DNA from 2 places in the Streptomyces sp. NPDC003247 genome. Region 1 is predicted to be linked to the other one. Evidence: predicted binding sites of a transcription regulator. Region 1 holds the regulator's gene; the other holds the start of a gene.
The links. The regulator HrcA, encoded in region 1, represses chaperone genes, less so after heat shock. The targets are predictions, from matches to a motif close to TTNGCACTCNGNNNNNCNGAGTGCNAA.
Positions count from the first base shown of each region.

Region 2: the regulator HrcA is predicted to act here: its motif matches at 4,482-4,508, upstream of groES (co-chaperone GroES).

Region 1 covers NZ_JBIAPF010000001.1:735,513-743,194, reverse strand. Annotated here, with positions in the region: gene ACFYWQ_RS03145 (DUF3097 domain-containing protein) at 1-156, opposite strand, end outside; gene ACFYWQ_RS03140 (MBL fold metallo-hydrolase) at 203-934, opposite strand; gene hrcA (heat-inducible transcriptional repressor HrcA) at 1,098-2,114, shown strand; gene dnaJ (molecular chaperone DnaJ) at 2,115-3,251, shown strand; gene ACFYWQ_RS03125 (nitronate monooxygenase) at 3,478-4,566, shown strand; gene ACFYWQ_RS03120 (16S rRNA (uracil(1498)-N(3))-methyltransferase) at 4,563-5,309, shown strand; gene ACFYWQ_RS03115 (hypothetical protein) at 5,649-6,260, shown strand; gene ACFYWQ_RS03110 (S41 family peptidase) at 6,349-7,682, shown strand, end outside.
Region 2 covers NZ_JBIAPF010000002.1:326,023-333,704, reverse strand. Annotated here, with positions in the region: gene ACFYWQ_RS06470 (SDR family NAD(P)-dependent oxidoreductase) at 503-1,276, shown strand; gene ACFYWQ_RS06465 (ester cyclase) at 1,380-2,069, shown strand; gene groL (chaperonin GroEL) at 2,279-3,904, opposite strand; gene groES (co-chaperone GroES) at 4,027-4,335, opposite strand; gene ACFYWQ_RS06450 (hypothetical protein) at 4,852-5,127, shown strand; gene ACFYWQ_RS06445 (polysaccharide deacetylase family protein) at 5,140-5,958, opposite strand; gene ACFYWQ_RS06440 (polysaccharide deacetylase family protein) at 5,955-6,887, opposite strand; gene ACFYWQ_RS06435 (methyltransferase domain-containing protein) at 6,990-7,682, shown strand, end outside.

The sequences.
Region 1 (7,682 bases):
GCCGGGCTCCTCCACCACCAGGCCGGGCTCCGCCGCGACCTCGGGGACCGGCTGCTGCTTCTTCCAGGGAGGGGTCAGATCGGCGGAGTACGTACGAGGGCGCGGGCCCGTAGGGCCCTCGTGGGAAGGGCGGTGGCGGGAGACGGGTGGGCGCATTCGGATGACGATAGGAGAAGCCGCGCCCCGAAGTGCCCCCGACGGCTCACGACACGCCGAAACGCGCCGCCAGCTCGTCCCGCTGCCGCCGCACGAACCCCGCGTCCACCACCGCCCCGTGACCGGGCACGTACAGGGCGTCCGCCCCGCCGAGGTCCAGCAGCCGGTCCAGGGCGGCCGGCCAGTGGGACGGCACGGCGTCCGGGCCGGCCTGCGGATCGCCGGACTCCTCGACCAGGTCGCCGCAGAACACCACCTCCGGCGAGCCCGGCACCAGGACCGCCAGATCGTGGGCCGTGTGCCCGGGAGACAGGTTCGCCAGCAGCACCTGCCGGCCACCGCCCAGGTCGAGCGTCCACTCCCCGGAGACCAGGTGGCGGGGGCGTACGAGCGTGTCCACGGCCTCCGCCGCCGCCGTCTCGTCGAGCCCGTTGCGCACCGCGTCCGCCCGGAGCTCCTCGGCCCCGCGCCCCCGCCGGGTCAGCACCGTCTCCGCGCCCACCGCCGCGTACACCTCCGCGCCCGCGAACGCCGCCGCCCCGAAGACGTGGTCGAAGTGGGGATGGGTGAGCGCGAGATGGGTCACACGCCCGCCGGCCAGTTCCTCCGCCCGCATCCGCAGCCGGGCCCCCTCCGCGAGGCTCGACCCCGCGTCGACCACCAGGGCCGCGCCGGCCCCGACGACCAGCCCCGCCGTGCAGTCCCAGCCCGGCAGCCGGCACCGCCCGACCCCGGCCGCGACCCGCTCCCACCCCAGCTCTTCCCAAGTCACCGTCATACCGCGACGCTAGCGGTGACGGCCCGCCCGTGAGAGCCGCCACGGAACCGACCTTGCCGCGGGTGTACCCCACCGCCGTACACTGGGCCGGGGAACGCTGGCACTCGGAAGTGAAGAGTGCCAGGCAGAGCGCCAGGGACGATCGACTGGAGGTGTGCGCGCGATGCTGAGTGAACGAAGGCTCCAGGTACTGCAGGCCATCGTCCAGGACTACGTGGGCACCGAGGAGCCGGTCGGTTCCAAGGCGCTCACCGAGCGGCACAACCTCGGCGTCTCCCCGGCGACGGTCCGCAACGACATGGCGGCCCTGGAGGACGAGGGGTTCATCGCCCAGCCGCACACCAGTGCCGGGCGCATCCCCACCGACAAGGGCTACCGGCTGTTCGTCGACAAGCTGGCCGGCGTCAAGCCGATGACGGCCCCCGAGCGGCGGGCCATCCAGAACTTCCTCGACGGCGCCGTCGACCTCGACGACGTCGTGGCCCGCACGGTACGGCTGCTCGCGCAGCTCACCCGGCAGGTCGCCGTCGTGCAGTACCCGTCCCTGACCCGGTCCACCGTGCGGCACGTGGAACTGCTGTCGCTCGCGCCCGCCCGGCTGATGCTCGTGCTCATCACGGACACCGGCCGGGTCGAGCAGCGGATGGTGGACTGCCCGGCACCGTTCGGCGAGTCCTCGCTGGCGGACCTGCGGGCGCGGCTGAACAGCCGGGTCGCGGGCCGCCGCTTCGCGGACGTGCCGCGGCTGGTGGAGGACCTGCCCGACGCCTTCGAGGCGGAGGACCGCGGCACGGTCTCGACGGTGCTCTCCACCCTGCTGGAGACCCTCGTCGAGGAGAACGAGGAGCGGCTGATGATCGGCGGCACCGCCAATCTCACCCGCTTCGGACATGACTTTCCCCTCACCATCCGGCCCGTCCTGGAGGCCCTGGAGGAGCAGGTCGTGCTCCTCAAACTCCTGGGCGAGGCGGGCGATTCGGGCATGACCGTGCGCATCGGCCACGAGAACGCCTACGAGGGACTCAACTCCACTTCCGTGGTGTCGGTCGGCTACGGTTCGGGCGGCGAGGCAGTCGCCAAGCTCGGCGTGGTCGGACCGACCCGCATGGATTACCCGGGAACGATGGGAGCGGTACGCGCAGTGGCACGGTACGTCGGACAGATCCTGGCGGAGTCGTAAGTGGCCACGGACTACTACGCCGTTCTCGGCGTGCGCCGCGACGCGTCGCAGGAAGAGATCAAGAAGGCCTTCCGGCGGCTCGCACGCGAGCTGCACCCGGACGTCAACCCCGATCCGAAGACCCAGGAGCGGTTCAAGGAGATCAACGCCGCCTACGAGGTGCTCTCGGACCCGCAGAAGAAGCAGGTCTACGACCTCGGCGGCGACCCCCTCTCGCAGGCGGGCGGCGGTGGCGCGGGCGGCTTCGGCGCCGGCGGCTTCGGCAACTTCTCCGACATCATGGACGCGTTCTTCGGCACGGCGTCCCAGCGCGGCCCGCGCTCGCGCACCCGCCGGGGCCAGGACGCGATGATCCGGCTGGAGGTCGAACTCGACGAGGCGGCCTTCGGCACGACCAAGGACATCCAGGTCGACACGGCCATCGTCTGCTCCACCTGCAGCGGCGAGGGCGCCGCGCCGGGCACCACCGCCCAGACGTGCGACATGTGCCGCGGACGCGGTGAGGTGTCGCAGGTGACGCGGTCCTTCCTGGGCCAGGTCATGACCTCGCGCCCCTGCCCGCAGTGCCAGGGCTTCGGCACCGTGGTCCCCACGCCCTGCCCGGAGTGCGCCGGCGACGGACGCGTCCGGTCGCGGCGCACCCTCACGGTCAAGATCCCGGCCGGTGTCGACAACGGCACCCGCATCCAGCTCGCCGGCGAGGGCGAGGTCGGCCCGGGCGGCGGACCCGCCGGTGACCTGTACGTCGAGATCCACGAGCTGCCGCACCACACCTTCCAGCGGCGCGGCGACGACCTGCACTGCACGGTGACGATCCCGATGACCGCGGCGGCCCTCGGCACCAAGGTGCCGCTGGAGACGCTGGACGGCCTGGAGGAGGTCGACATCCGGCCCGGCACCCAGTCCGGCCAGTCGATCCCGCTGCACGGGCGCGGCGTCACGCATCTGCGCGGCGGCGGCCGCGGGGACCTCATCGTGCACGTCGAGGTGCAGACGCCGACGAAGCTGGACCCGGAGCAGGAGCGGCTGCTGCGCGAGCTGTCCAAGCTGCGGGGGGAGGAGCGGCCGCAGGGGCAGTTCCAGCCGGGGCAGCAGGGGCTGTTCTCGCGGCTGAAGGACGCGTTCAACGGGCGGTGACGGCGTTCAACGGGCGGTGACGGGTGGTGGGCGTCGGGGGTGTTCCGCCCCCGCCGCCCCTTCCCTCCCCCATCGTCTCCGGGGGCTCTGCCCCCGGGCCCCCGTTTCGGCCCTGGACGGGCCTCGTCCTCAAGCGCCGGACGGGCTGACTGTGCGGCCCCTGCTGAAGAGGTGCCGTGGGGAAGGCCGATTCGGACTTGTCCGGGGGACGTGACAACATGCCGTCATGTCCTCCGCACTGACCGATCTCTTCCCGTACCCGATCGTGCAGGCGCCCATGGCGGGCGGCGTCTCCGTTCCGCAGCTCGCCGCCGCCGTGTCCGAGGCCGGCGGGCTCGGGTTCCTGGCCGCCGGGTACAAGACCGCCGACGGCATGTACCAGGAGATCAAGCAGATGCGGGGGCTGACCGCCCGCCCCTTCGGCATGAACGTCTTCATGCCGCAGCCCCCCTACGCGGAGACCGGCGCCGTCGAGGTCTACGCCCACCAGCTGGCCGGCGAGTCCTCCTGGTACGCGACGGAACTGGGCGACCCGGACAGCGGCCGGGACGACGGCTACGACGCGAAGATCGCGGTGCTGCTGGACAACCCGGTGCCGGTGGTGTCGTTCCACTTCGGCGTGCCCACCCCGGAGGTGCTGGCCTCGCTGCGCCGCGCCGGAACGTTCACGCTGGTCACCGCGACCACCGCCGAGGAGGCCGTGGCCGTGGAACGGGCGGGCGCGGACGCGGTGATCGTGCAGGGCGTGGAGGCCGGCGGCCATCAGGGCACCCACCGCGACGCCCCGGAGAACGACGGCTCCGGCATCGGTCTGCTGTCCCTGACCGCCCAGGTCCGCGAGGCCGTGCGGCTGCCGCTGGTGGCGGCCGGCGGCATCATGCGGGGCAGCCAGATCGCCGCGGTCCTCGCGGCCGGCGCGAGCGCCGCCCAGCTGGGCACGGCCTTCCTCGCCACCCCCGAGTCCGGCGCCGCCGCCGTGCACAAGCAGGCGCTGACGAACCCCCTGTTCGTCCGCACCGCGCTGACCCGCGCCTTCTCCGGCCGCCCGGCCCGCGGTCTGGTCAACCGCTTCCTGCGCGAGCACGGCCCGTACGCGCCCGCCGCCTACCCGGAGGTCCACCACCTCACGTCGCCGCTGCGCAAGGCGGCCGCCAAGGCGGGCGACGCGCAGGGCATGGCACTGTGGGCGGGGCAGGGCCACCGCATGGCCCGCGAACTGCCCGCCGGGCAGCTGGTGGAGGTGCTGGCGGCCGAACTGGACGCGGCACGCGCGGCGATGGCGGCCGGCGCGGCCGACGGGAGCGGCGGACGATGACCGCGCCCGTCTTCGTCGTCGAGGAACTGCCGCCCGCACCGGCCGAGTTCGTCCTGGACGGGCCCGAGGGCCGGCACGCCGTGTCGGTGAAGCGGCTGCGGCCCGGCGAGGAGGTCGTCCTCACCGACGGGGCCGGCCGCTGGGCGCACGGCGAGGTCCTCGCCGCCGAGGGCAAGGACCGGCTGACGGTCGGTCTGACCGAGGTGGCGGAGGAGCCGCCCCAGTCGCCGCGGATCACCGTCGTGCAGGCACTGCCCAAGGGCGACCGGGGCGAACTGGCCGTCGAGACGATGACCGAGACCGGCGTCGACGCGATCGTGCCGTGGGCGGCCTCCCGCTGCATCACGCAGTGGAAGGGCGAACGCGGGCTGAAGGCGCTCGCCAAGTGGCGGGCCACCGCGCGCGAGGCCGGCAAGCAGTCCCGCCGGGTCCGCTTCCCCGAGGTCGCCGACGCGGCGACCACCCGGCAGGTCGCGGACCTTCTGGCGCGGGCCGACTTCGCCGCCGTGCTCCACGAGGACCGCGACTACCGCAGCGCGCCCCTGGCCACCGTCCCGCTCCCCGCCGAGGGCGAGATCGTCCTCGTCGTGGGCCCCGAAGGGGGCGTCTCCCCGGACGAGCTGGCACTCTTCGAGGAGGCCGGCGCGCAGGCGTACCGGCTGGGGCGGAGCGTGCTGCGGACGTCGACCGCCGGTACGGCCGCCGCCGCCCTGGTCCTGGGCCGGACCGGCCGCTGGTCCTGACGCACGGCAACGTTCCGGCGGGCCGCGCCCGTCCCGACGGACGGCGCCCGTCCCGACGGACGGCGCCGGTGCCGGTGGACGGCGCTCGTCCTGACCGACGCCGCTCGTCCTGACCGACGCCGCTCGTCCTGACCGACGGCGCTCGTCCTGACCGACGGCGCTCGTCCCGACCGACGCCGCTTGTCCGGCCCGCGCCGCTCGTCCGCCCCCGCGCCGTCCGCCCGGTCGGCGAGGGGGCGGACGCGGCGGGTGGAGCTCGTGGGAGCACGGTAGGGGGCGGGTGACGAGTGGCGGTATGTGCCCTACCGCGGCCGCCGTGACGGTGGCAGGCTGCCCCGCATGGGGGTTTCCGGACGGATCCGGCTCCGGCCGCACGGCCTGCCGTACACACGGGGGCAGGGCAGGCCGTACCGGCTGCGCGCGGTGGCCGTCGCGGGGCTCGCGGTCGTGGCCGTGGGCGGGGTCGCGGCGTGCGAGCCGGGCGGACTGAGCGCCACGAGCGTGGCGTACACGACCGACGAGACGGCGACGGCCGAGATCGAACGGCGGGACGTGGACGTGCGGTGGCTGACGTGCACCGGCGAGTACGGCGACGGCGGGACGGGCGGCTCCGGTGCGGAGACCGCCACCTCCGTCGCCTCCGTCGACTGTGAGGGCGAGACCGGCGACGGGCGGGACATCACGGTCGACGGGCAGGTCACGCGCGCGGTCGACGGCTCCTGCGTGCGCGGGGACCTTCGGGCGGTCGTGGGGGACAAGCAGCTGTTCCGGGTCGCCGGGCTCGGCGACTGCGCCTCCGCGACGCCCTCGCCCGTCGCCCCGCCGGCCTCGGCGCAGCCCACGCGGCCCGCACAGCCCGCGGAGCCGGGGCGGCCGACGGTCACCGTGACCGTCACGCGCACCCTCTGGTGCCAGGACGGCACCGACTGCGGCCCCGCGCAGGAGAAGTGACGCGACGACGGGTCGCGCGGGGGCGTGAGCGGCGCGGGAACGATCCGTACCCCTGTCGGCGGCACCCGCCCTTGCCTAGAGTGATCGGGTGACACAGTCCGCGACGCCTGCTGCGTACTTCCGTTTCCCGCACCTGCACGGCGAGTCGGTGGCCTTCACCGCCGAGGACGACGTGTGGCTCGCGCCCCTCGACGGCGGCCGCGCCTGGCGCGTCAGCGCCGACAACGTGCCGGTCTCCCTGCCCCGCATCTCGCCCGACGGCACCACCGTCGCCTGGACCTCCACCCGCGACGGCGCCCCCGAGGTGCACGTCGCGCCGGTGGACGGCGGCCCCGCCACCCGGCTGACGTACTGGGGGAGTTGGCGCACCCAGGTGCGCGGCTGGACCCCCGACGGCCAGGTCCTGGTGCTCAGTTCCCACGACCAGGCGAGCACGCGCCGCACCTGGGCGCGCGCCGTCCCGCTCGACGGCGGACCGGCGGCCACCCTGCCGTACGGGCCCGTCGGCGCCGTCGCCCACGGCCCGCGCACCGTGCTGCTGACCGTGTCCATGGGCCGCGAGGCCGCCCACTGGAAGCGCTACCGGGGCGGTACGGCGGGCAGGTTGTGGATCGAGCGGGACGCCCACGACGGGGAGGGCGCCGGCGAGTTCGTACGGCTGCACGACGACCTCGACGGGAACATCGAGGACCCGGTGTGGGTGGGGACGGGGGGCGACCCGCTCGAAGGAAGCCCGGAGTCGGGGAGGATCGCGTTCCTCTCCGACCACGAGGGCACCGGGGCGCTGTACTCCTCCCTCGCCGACGGATCGGACCTGCGGCGGCACACCCCTCTCGACGGCTTCTACGCCCGGCACGCCGCCGGTGACGGCCGGCGCGTCGTCTACGTCCGCGCCGGCGAGCTGTGGGTCCTCGACGACCTCGACGGCGCCGAGCCGCGCCGGCTCGACGTGCGGCTCGGCGGGCAGCGCACCGACCGGCGGCCGTACCCGGTGAGCGCCGCCCGCTGGCTGGGTACCGCCGCCCCCGACCACACGGCGCGCGGCAGCGCCGTCGAGGTGCGCGGCGCCGTCCACTGGGTCACCCACCGCTCCGGGCCCGCCCGCGCGCTCGCCGCCGAACCCGGGGTGCGGGCCCGGCTGCCGCGGACCTTCCGCGCGGACGGCGAGGAGTGGGTGGTGTGGGTGACGGACGCCGAGGGCGAGGACGCCCTGGAGTTCGCGCCCGCCACCGGGCCGGCCCCGGGGGCCGCGCCGCGCCGGCTGGCCGCCGGACGGCTCGGCCGGGTCCTGGAGCTCGCCATGGCCCCGGACGGCAGCCGTGCCGCCGTCGCCGCGCACGACGGGCGGCTGCTGCTCGTCGAGCGGGAGAGCGGCGAGGTCCGCGAGGTCGACCGCAGCGAGGACGGTGACGTCGGCGACCT
Region 2 (7,682 bases), on a different contig from region 1:
GTCGGCACCGGGTGGTCCAGGTGCTGTCGTCCCTCGGCCTACGTGCCGTCGCCACGCCGGGGTACGGTGCGGGCGCCGCCCGGCCTACGGGCCGCCGCCGCCCGGCCTATGGGCCGCCGCCGCCCGGCCTATGGGCCGCCGCCGCCCGGCCTATGGGCCGCCGCCGCCCGGCCTATGGGCCGCCGCCGCCGGGCGTACGGACCGCCGCCGCCCGGTCTACGGGCGGCCCGCCACCGGACGTACGGGCGGCCGCCACCGGACGTACGTGCGGGCGCCACCCGGTCTGCGCACGGGCGTCACCCGGCGGACGCACGGGATTCACCGGGGAGGGGGCACGGGCGTCGTCGGGGAGGGGCACGGGTGTCACCCGGGCGCGCGCACGGGGTCGTCGGCGGGGTGCGCGCACGGGGCGCCGGGAGGGGGCGTGCGCACGCGGCCTTCACCTTCGGGAGGCGCCGTGCAGAGAGCGGAGTGTGCCGGTCCGGGTCACTACCCTTCTGCCATGACAACGGCTCTGATCACAGGTTCGACCGCGGGCATCGGCGCCGCGTTCGCGCGGCGGCTGGCGGCGGACGGGCACGACCTCGTGCTCGTCGCCCGGGACACCGGGCGGCTGCGCGAGCAGGCGACCGAGTTGCACGACCGGCACGGCATCGAGGCGGAGGTGCTCACCGCCGACCTGGCCGAGGACAAGGGCATCGAGGTGGTGGCCGACCGGCTCGGCGACCGCAGGAACCCCGTCGACCTGCTCGTCAACAACGCGGGCTTCGGCAACAAGGGCCGCTATCTCGACGTACCGATGGCCGACGAGCTGAGGATGCTCAAGGTGCACTGCGAGGCGGTGCTGCGGCTGACCTCGGCGGCGACCACGGCGATGCGGGAGCGCGGGCGCGGGGGCGTCGTCAACGTCGCCTCGGTGGCCGCCTTCCTCCCCCGCGGCACGTACGGCGCGTCCAAGGCGTGGGTCGTGCAGTTCACGCAGGGTGCCGCCAAGGACCTGGCGGGCAGCGGGGTGCGGCTCATGGCGCTGTGCCCGGGCTTCGTACGGACCGAGTTCCACGAGCGTGCCGGGATGGGGACGGACAACATCCCGAACTGGATGTGGCTGGACGCGGACAAGCTGGTGACGGCGGCGCTGCACGACCTGGCGCGCGGCAAGTCGGTGTCGATCCCGGACCCGCGGTACAAGGCGCTGATGGGCTTGGTGAAGGTGGTCCCGAGGGGCCTGCTCGGCGGGGTCAGCTCGCGGACCGGGCGCAAGTACGGCCCCCAGTAGGGAGCGGGGCCGGCCGCCGGTGGCGGGCGGCCGGGTGGCGTCGGCGCTCCGGTGGGAAAATGGGCGTGACACAACCGGACCCAGGGGGGCCGGAGGCGGCGTCATGACGTTCGTACAGCTCATCGACTGCAAGACGAGCCGGTTCGACGAGATGAACCGGCTGCTGGACACATGGGTCGAACAGACCAAGGGGAAGCGGACCGCGACGCACGCGCTGGTCGCCAAGGACCGCTCGGACGCGTCGCACCTCATCGAGATCGTGGAGTTCCCGTCGTACGAGGAGGCGATGCGGAACTCGAACCTCCCGGAGACCGACCGGATCTTCCAGGACATGGTGGCCCTGTGCGACGAGATGCCCACCTTCACCGATCTCGAGGTGGTGCGGGACGAGCAGCTCAACCGGAAGGTCGCGCGGGAGTACTTCGAGGACCTCGGCCGGACCCCCGTCGACCGCCTGCTGGAACGGCTCACGGACGACTACGTCGATCACGACCCCGCCAATCCGCGGGACACCGGGCTGCGGGCGGCGCGCGAGGAGGTCCTCGGCTGGCGGCGGGCCTTCGACTTCTCGATGCGGGTCGACGCCCAGACGGCCGAGGACGACACGGTGTGCACGCGCTGGACGTTCACCGGCCGCCACAAGGGCGACTTCCTGGGCATCCCGGCCACCCGGCAGGAGGTCGCCATGACCGGTATGACCTGGCACCGCTTCCGGGGCGGGATGATCTGCGAGGCGTGGTGGCAGTACGACCGGGCGGGTCTGCTGGAGCAGTTGGGGGTACTCGGGCGGTAGCCCGCGAGGTTCCACCGGGGCTCCGTACCCCGGCTGACCGGGGACGGAGCCCTCGGCCGCGTCGCATGGACGGCTGAACAGGTGTTCGGCCGGTTGCTTCCCGAGCTGAAGGGCGTGGCGGCGACGCGAAGGCCCGGCGTCCCCGAGAGGGACGCCGGGCCTCGGTGCTGACGTGTGTCAGTGCTGACGTGTGTCAGTGCTGACGTGTGTCAGTGGGAGTGGCCGTGGCCGTGGCCCGCGGCGGCCGGCTCTTCCTCTTCCTTCTTCTCGACGACCAGGGTCTCGGTCGTGAGGAGGAGGGAGGCGATGGAGGCGGCGTTCTCCAGGGCGGAGCGGGTGACCTTGACCGGGTCGATGACGCCGGCCTTGACCAGGTCGCCGTACTCGCCGGTGGCGGCGTTGTAGCCGTTGCCCTTCTCGAGCTCGGCGACCTTGGAGACGATGACGTAGCCCTCGAGGCCGGCGTTCTCGGCGATCCAGCGCAGCGGCTCGACGGCGGCGCGGCGGACGACGGAGACGCCGGTGGCCTCGTCGCCGGTCTTGTCGAGGTTGCCCTCGAGGACCTTGACGGCGTGGACCAGCGCGGAGCCGCCACCGGAGACGATGCCCTCCTCGACCGCGGCGCGGGTCGCGGAGATGGCGTCCTCCAGACGGTGCTTCTTCTCCTTCAGCTCCACCTCGGTGGCGGCGCCGACCTTGATCACGCACACGCCGCCGGCCAGCTTCGCGAGGCGCTCCTGGAGCTTCTCGCGGTCCCAGTCGGAGTCCGTGTTCTCGATCTCGGCCTTGATCTGGGCGACGCGGCCCGTGACGTCCTCGGCGTTGCCGGCACCGTCGACGACCGTGGTGTCGTCCTTGGTGACGGTGACGCGGCGGGCGGAGCCGAGCACGTCGACGCCGACCTGGTCGAGCTTGAGGCCGACCTCCTCGGAGATGACGGTGGCGCCGGTGAGGACGGCCAGGTCCTGGAGCATCGCCTTGCGGCGGTCACCGAAGCCCGGGGCCTTGACCGCGACCGCGTTGAAGGTGCCGCGGATCTTGTTCACGACCAGGGTCGACAGGGCCTCGCCCTCGACGTCCTCGGCGATGATCAGCAGCGGGCGGGAGGAGTTGGTCTGGATGACCTTCTCCAGCAGCGGCAGCAGGTCGGCGATGGAGGAGATCTTGCCCTGGTTGATGAGGATGTACGGGTCCTCCAGGACGGCCTCCATGCGCTCCTGGTCCGTCACGAAGTACGGCGACAGGTAGCCCTTGTCGAAGGCCATGCCCTCGGTGAAGTCCAGCTCCAGACCGAAGGTGTTGGACTCCTCGACGGTGATGACACCGTCCTTGCCGACCTTGTCCATGGCCTCGGCGATGAGCTCGCCGACCTGCTGGTCCTGGGCGGACAGCGCGGCCACGGCGGCGATGTCGGACTTCTCGTCGATCGGGCGGGCCGAGGCGAGCAGGTCGTCGGAGACGGCCTTGACCGCGGCGTCGATGCCCTTCTTCAGCAGCGCGGGGGAGGCGCCGGCGGCGACGTTCTTCAGGCCCTCGCGCACCAGCGCCTGGGCGAGCACGGTGGCGGTGGTCGTACCGTCACCCGCGATGTCGTTGGTCTTGGTCGCCACCTCCTTCACCAGCTGCGCGCCGAGGTTCTCGTACGGGTCCTCGATCTCGACCTCGCGGGCGATCGTGACACCGTCGTTGGTGATGGTGGGGGCACCGAACTTCTTGTCGATGACGACGTTGCGGCCCTTGGGGCCGATCGTCACCTTGACCGTGTCGGCCAGCTTGTTGACGCCGCGCTCGAGGGCGCGACGGGCGTCCTCGTCGAACTTCAGGATCTTCGCCATGACAGCGGGAGCCCTCTCGGAAATCTGTGGGTGAGAAAGAAACTGCGCCCCGGGCGCCCGGCTTCTTATGTGGTCGCGGGGGCCAGGGGCGCAGCTTCAAGCAACAAATGTGCTCGGGTGAACTACTTCTCGATGATCGCGAGGACGTCGCGAGCCGAGAGGACGAGGTACTCCTCGCCGTTGTACTTCACCTCGGTGCCGCCGTACTTGCTGTACAGGACGACGTCGCCGACCTGGACGTCGAGCGGCAGGCGCTCGCCGTTCTCGAAGCGGCCCGGGCCCACGGCGAGGACGGCGCCCTCCTGGGGCTTCTCCTTCGCGGTGTCCGGGATGACCAGGCCAGAGGCCGTGGTCTGCTCGGCGTCGAGCGGCTGGACCACGATGCGGTCCTCGAGCGGCTTGATGGCAACCTTGGAGCTGGCGGTCGTCACGATCCGACCTCCCCCTTCGGAGATCTCACGGGGTTAACTGTCTGAGGTGGCGACCAGGTCGATCCGTCGTCGCGGGTGCCGGACCTGCCCGTCGCTGTGTTGGCACTCTCCTGGGGGGAGTGCCAGAGCTGAGACTATGACCGCGATTAGCACTCGGTCAAGCGGAGTGCCAATCCGGCGGGGCGCGGCGCGACTTTCGCCGGCGTGAGCGCCCCCGGCGGCCGGTGCCGAGCGCCGCTGCCTTCGGGTGCCGAGCGCCGCTGCCTTCGGGTGCCGAGCGCCGCTGCCTTCCGGTACCGGACCGCCGCGGCCTTCGGGGGCGGGACCCCGAGGCCTTCGGGTGCCGAGCGCCGCTGCCTTCCGGTGCCGGACCGCCGCTGCCTTCGGGGGCCGGACCGCACTGCCTTCCGGTGCCGGACCGCCGCTGCCGGTCGGTGCCGGGCCCCGCTGCCGGCCTGAACGGCCTCGTTCCCGATTGCCGATCGCCGGGCGGGCCGCATCTCGTAGCGTTCCGCCATGAGTTCCCGTTCCTCCGTCTCCGCAGTCTCCGCCGGCTGCTGCCTGGCGGGGCTCCTCGTGCCGGTGGAGGTCGCCTGCGGGTATCTGATCGCCGTGATCCTGGTGATGAGCGGGCGTCCGACGGCGCTGCTGGTCTACCTCGGCGTGGCCGGGGTGGCCGCGCTCGGCAGCGCCGTCGTGCTGTACCGGAAGGGGTATCCCGTCACCGGGGCGGCGCAGGCGGTGACGGGAGCGGTGTTGCTGGTGCTCGCCGTGCAGGTGTGGGCCCGCTGAACTCCCCCGGCGTCACACGTAGTCCTCCAGCCGCGCCACCGTCAGACCCTGTTCCTGGATCCGGCGCAGCAGGCGGGTCGTGCGTTCGCGCAGCGTCGGGCCCAGGGACTCGTCCGGGTCCACGGCGATGATGTCGCCGGGACGGAGGCTGTGGGTGCCGCGGGTGTAGGTGAGGTCGGCGGGGCCCATGGCGGCGCGCCAGAGGACGACCGCCGTGATGCCGCAGTCCGCGGCGGCGCGCAGGGTCGTGGTGTCGTACCTGCCGTAGGGCGGGCGGAAGAGGCGGGGGCGGACGCCGAAGCGGGCGTGGAGCTTCTCCTGCTGGCCGCAGATCTCGGCGCGCTGGCCGGTGTACGGCAGGCCGCGCAGGGCGGCGTGGTCGAGGGTGTGGTTCTGAAGGGTCGCGCCGACGGCGCGGAGGCGGGCGAAGTGCCCGTAGCCGGGGCCGACCACGCTGTCCGTGAGGAACATGGTGACCGGGAGGCGCAGGTCGCGGACCATGTCGACGAAGCGGGGGTCGCGTTCGGCGCCGTCGTCGTAGGTGAGGAAGACGACCCTGTCGCGGGTCGGGACGTGGTCGACGACCGGCGGGAGGGCCGTACCGCCGGGGCTGCCGGACAGGGGCCCGGAGGGGCGGGACGGGCGGGTGGGCGCGGGGGCCAGGGGGGCCGTCAGGCCCCAGCGGCGGTGGGGCGGGCCGGCGTCCGGACCGTGCGGGTGGACCCGTTCCGCCGCCTTCTTGCCCAGCCGTTCGATCGGGTCGACGGACTGGGCGCAGCCGGTCAGGGTCGCCAGGATCAGCAGTACGGCCAGCGGCCCCCGCGCTCTCACAGGTAGTCCTCCAGGCGTGCCACCGCGTATCCCTTCTCCGTGACCTTGTTCAGGAACCGGCGGATCATGTCGGGCATGGTGCCCTTCCAGTCGTCCCGGCCGCGGAAGTGGCTCAGGACGATGTCGCCGGGGTGGAGGTCGTGGTCCCACTCGCGGTACTCCCAGCGGTCGACGAAGACCTCCTCGCTCCAGAGTGGTACGTACCGCACGCCGCAGGTCTTCGCGGCGCGCAGGGTGGCCCGGTTGTAGTTCCCGAACGGCGGCCGGAAGAGGGCCGGGCGCTCGCCGTAGTGCTCCTCGATCACGTCCTGCATGCCGCAGATCTCCTGCTTCTGGCGCTGGTACGACAGGCTCGGCAGGTAGCGGTGGTGGAGGGTGTGGTTGTTCAGGCCGACCCCCGCGGCCTTCATCCTTTCGAAGTAGGCGTAGTCGTCCTTGACCAGGTAGTCGCTGAGGAAGGCGGTGTACGGGATCCGGAGCTCGGCCATCATGCGCAGGAACGCCGGGTCCTTCTCGGCGCCGTCGTCGAGGGTGAGGAAGACGACCTTGTCCCTGGTGGGGACGCGGGTGAAGACCGGCGGCAGCCCGAGGTCCTCGTGGTCCCTGACCTCGAAGCCGTCGCGGGTGGTGATGTGCGGCTTGCGGGCGGGGGGCGCGGGCGCGGCCAGGGGGACCTCGCGCAGGCCCCAGCGCTCCGCCGCGGCGGTCCGGGCCGCGTGGTCGGCGCGCAGCTTGTCGGCGTAGGAGTGCAGGGCGCGCTCCGGCGGTGCCTGACCGGCCTCCTGGCCGGCGGCGGGACGGCTACCGGCGGTGCCCGAGCCGCCCTGAGCGCAGCCCGAGGCGATGGCGGTCAGGGCGAGGACGGCGATGCCGCCCCGGATCCTCATGCGCCGCACCGCCTTTTTATCGTTTTGTACGACTGATCCCATGGCGCCGGATCCTCGCAGTCGCGGCCCGCGAACCCCGCCCGACACCCCGCCCGGCACCGCGGGCGGACGCGCACCGTCCACCGACTGGCCCACAATGAGCCGGTGAACGACCTCGCCCCGCTCCTCACCCCCGAGGGCCGCGCCCTCCTCGACGCCGTACGCGACACCGCCCCCGCGGACGAACTCGCCGTCGCCACCCGGCTGCGCCGCGACCACCCCGCCGCACTCGTCTCGGCCGCCCTCGGGCAGGCGCGGCTGCGGCAGCGGGCGGTGGCGAAGTTCGGGGCGCGGGACGCCGAGCGGATGTTCTTCACGCCGAACGGGGTCGAGCAGTCCACCCGCGCCTCGGTCGCCGCCCACCGCGCGGGGCGCCTGCGCGAACTGGGCGTCACCTCCGTCGCCGACCTGTGCTGCGGGATCGGCGGCGACGCCGTCGCGCTCGCCCGCGCCGGCATCCGGGTCCTCGCCGTGGACCGCGACCCGCTGACCGCGGCGGTCGCCCGGGAGAACGCCGCGGCCCTGGGGCTGAGCGATCTGATCGAGGTGCGGGAGGCCGACGTCACGGACGTCGACACGGCCGGGTACGACGCCGTGTTCGTGGACCCGGCCCGACGCGGGGGGCGCGGGCGCGTCTTCGACCCCGAGGCGTACTCACCGCCCCTGTCCTGGGCCGTCTCGGCCGCCCTGCGGGCCCCGCACGCCGCGCTGAAGGTCGCCCCCGGCATCCCGCACGAGGCGGTGCCCGACGGGGCGGAGGCCGAGTGGATCTCGGACGGCGGGGACGTGAAGGAGGCG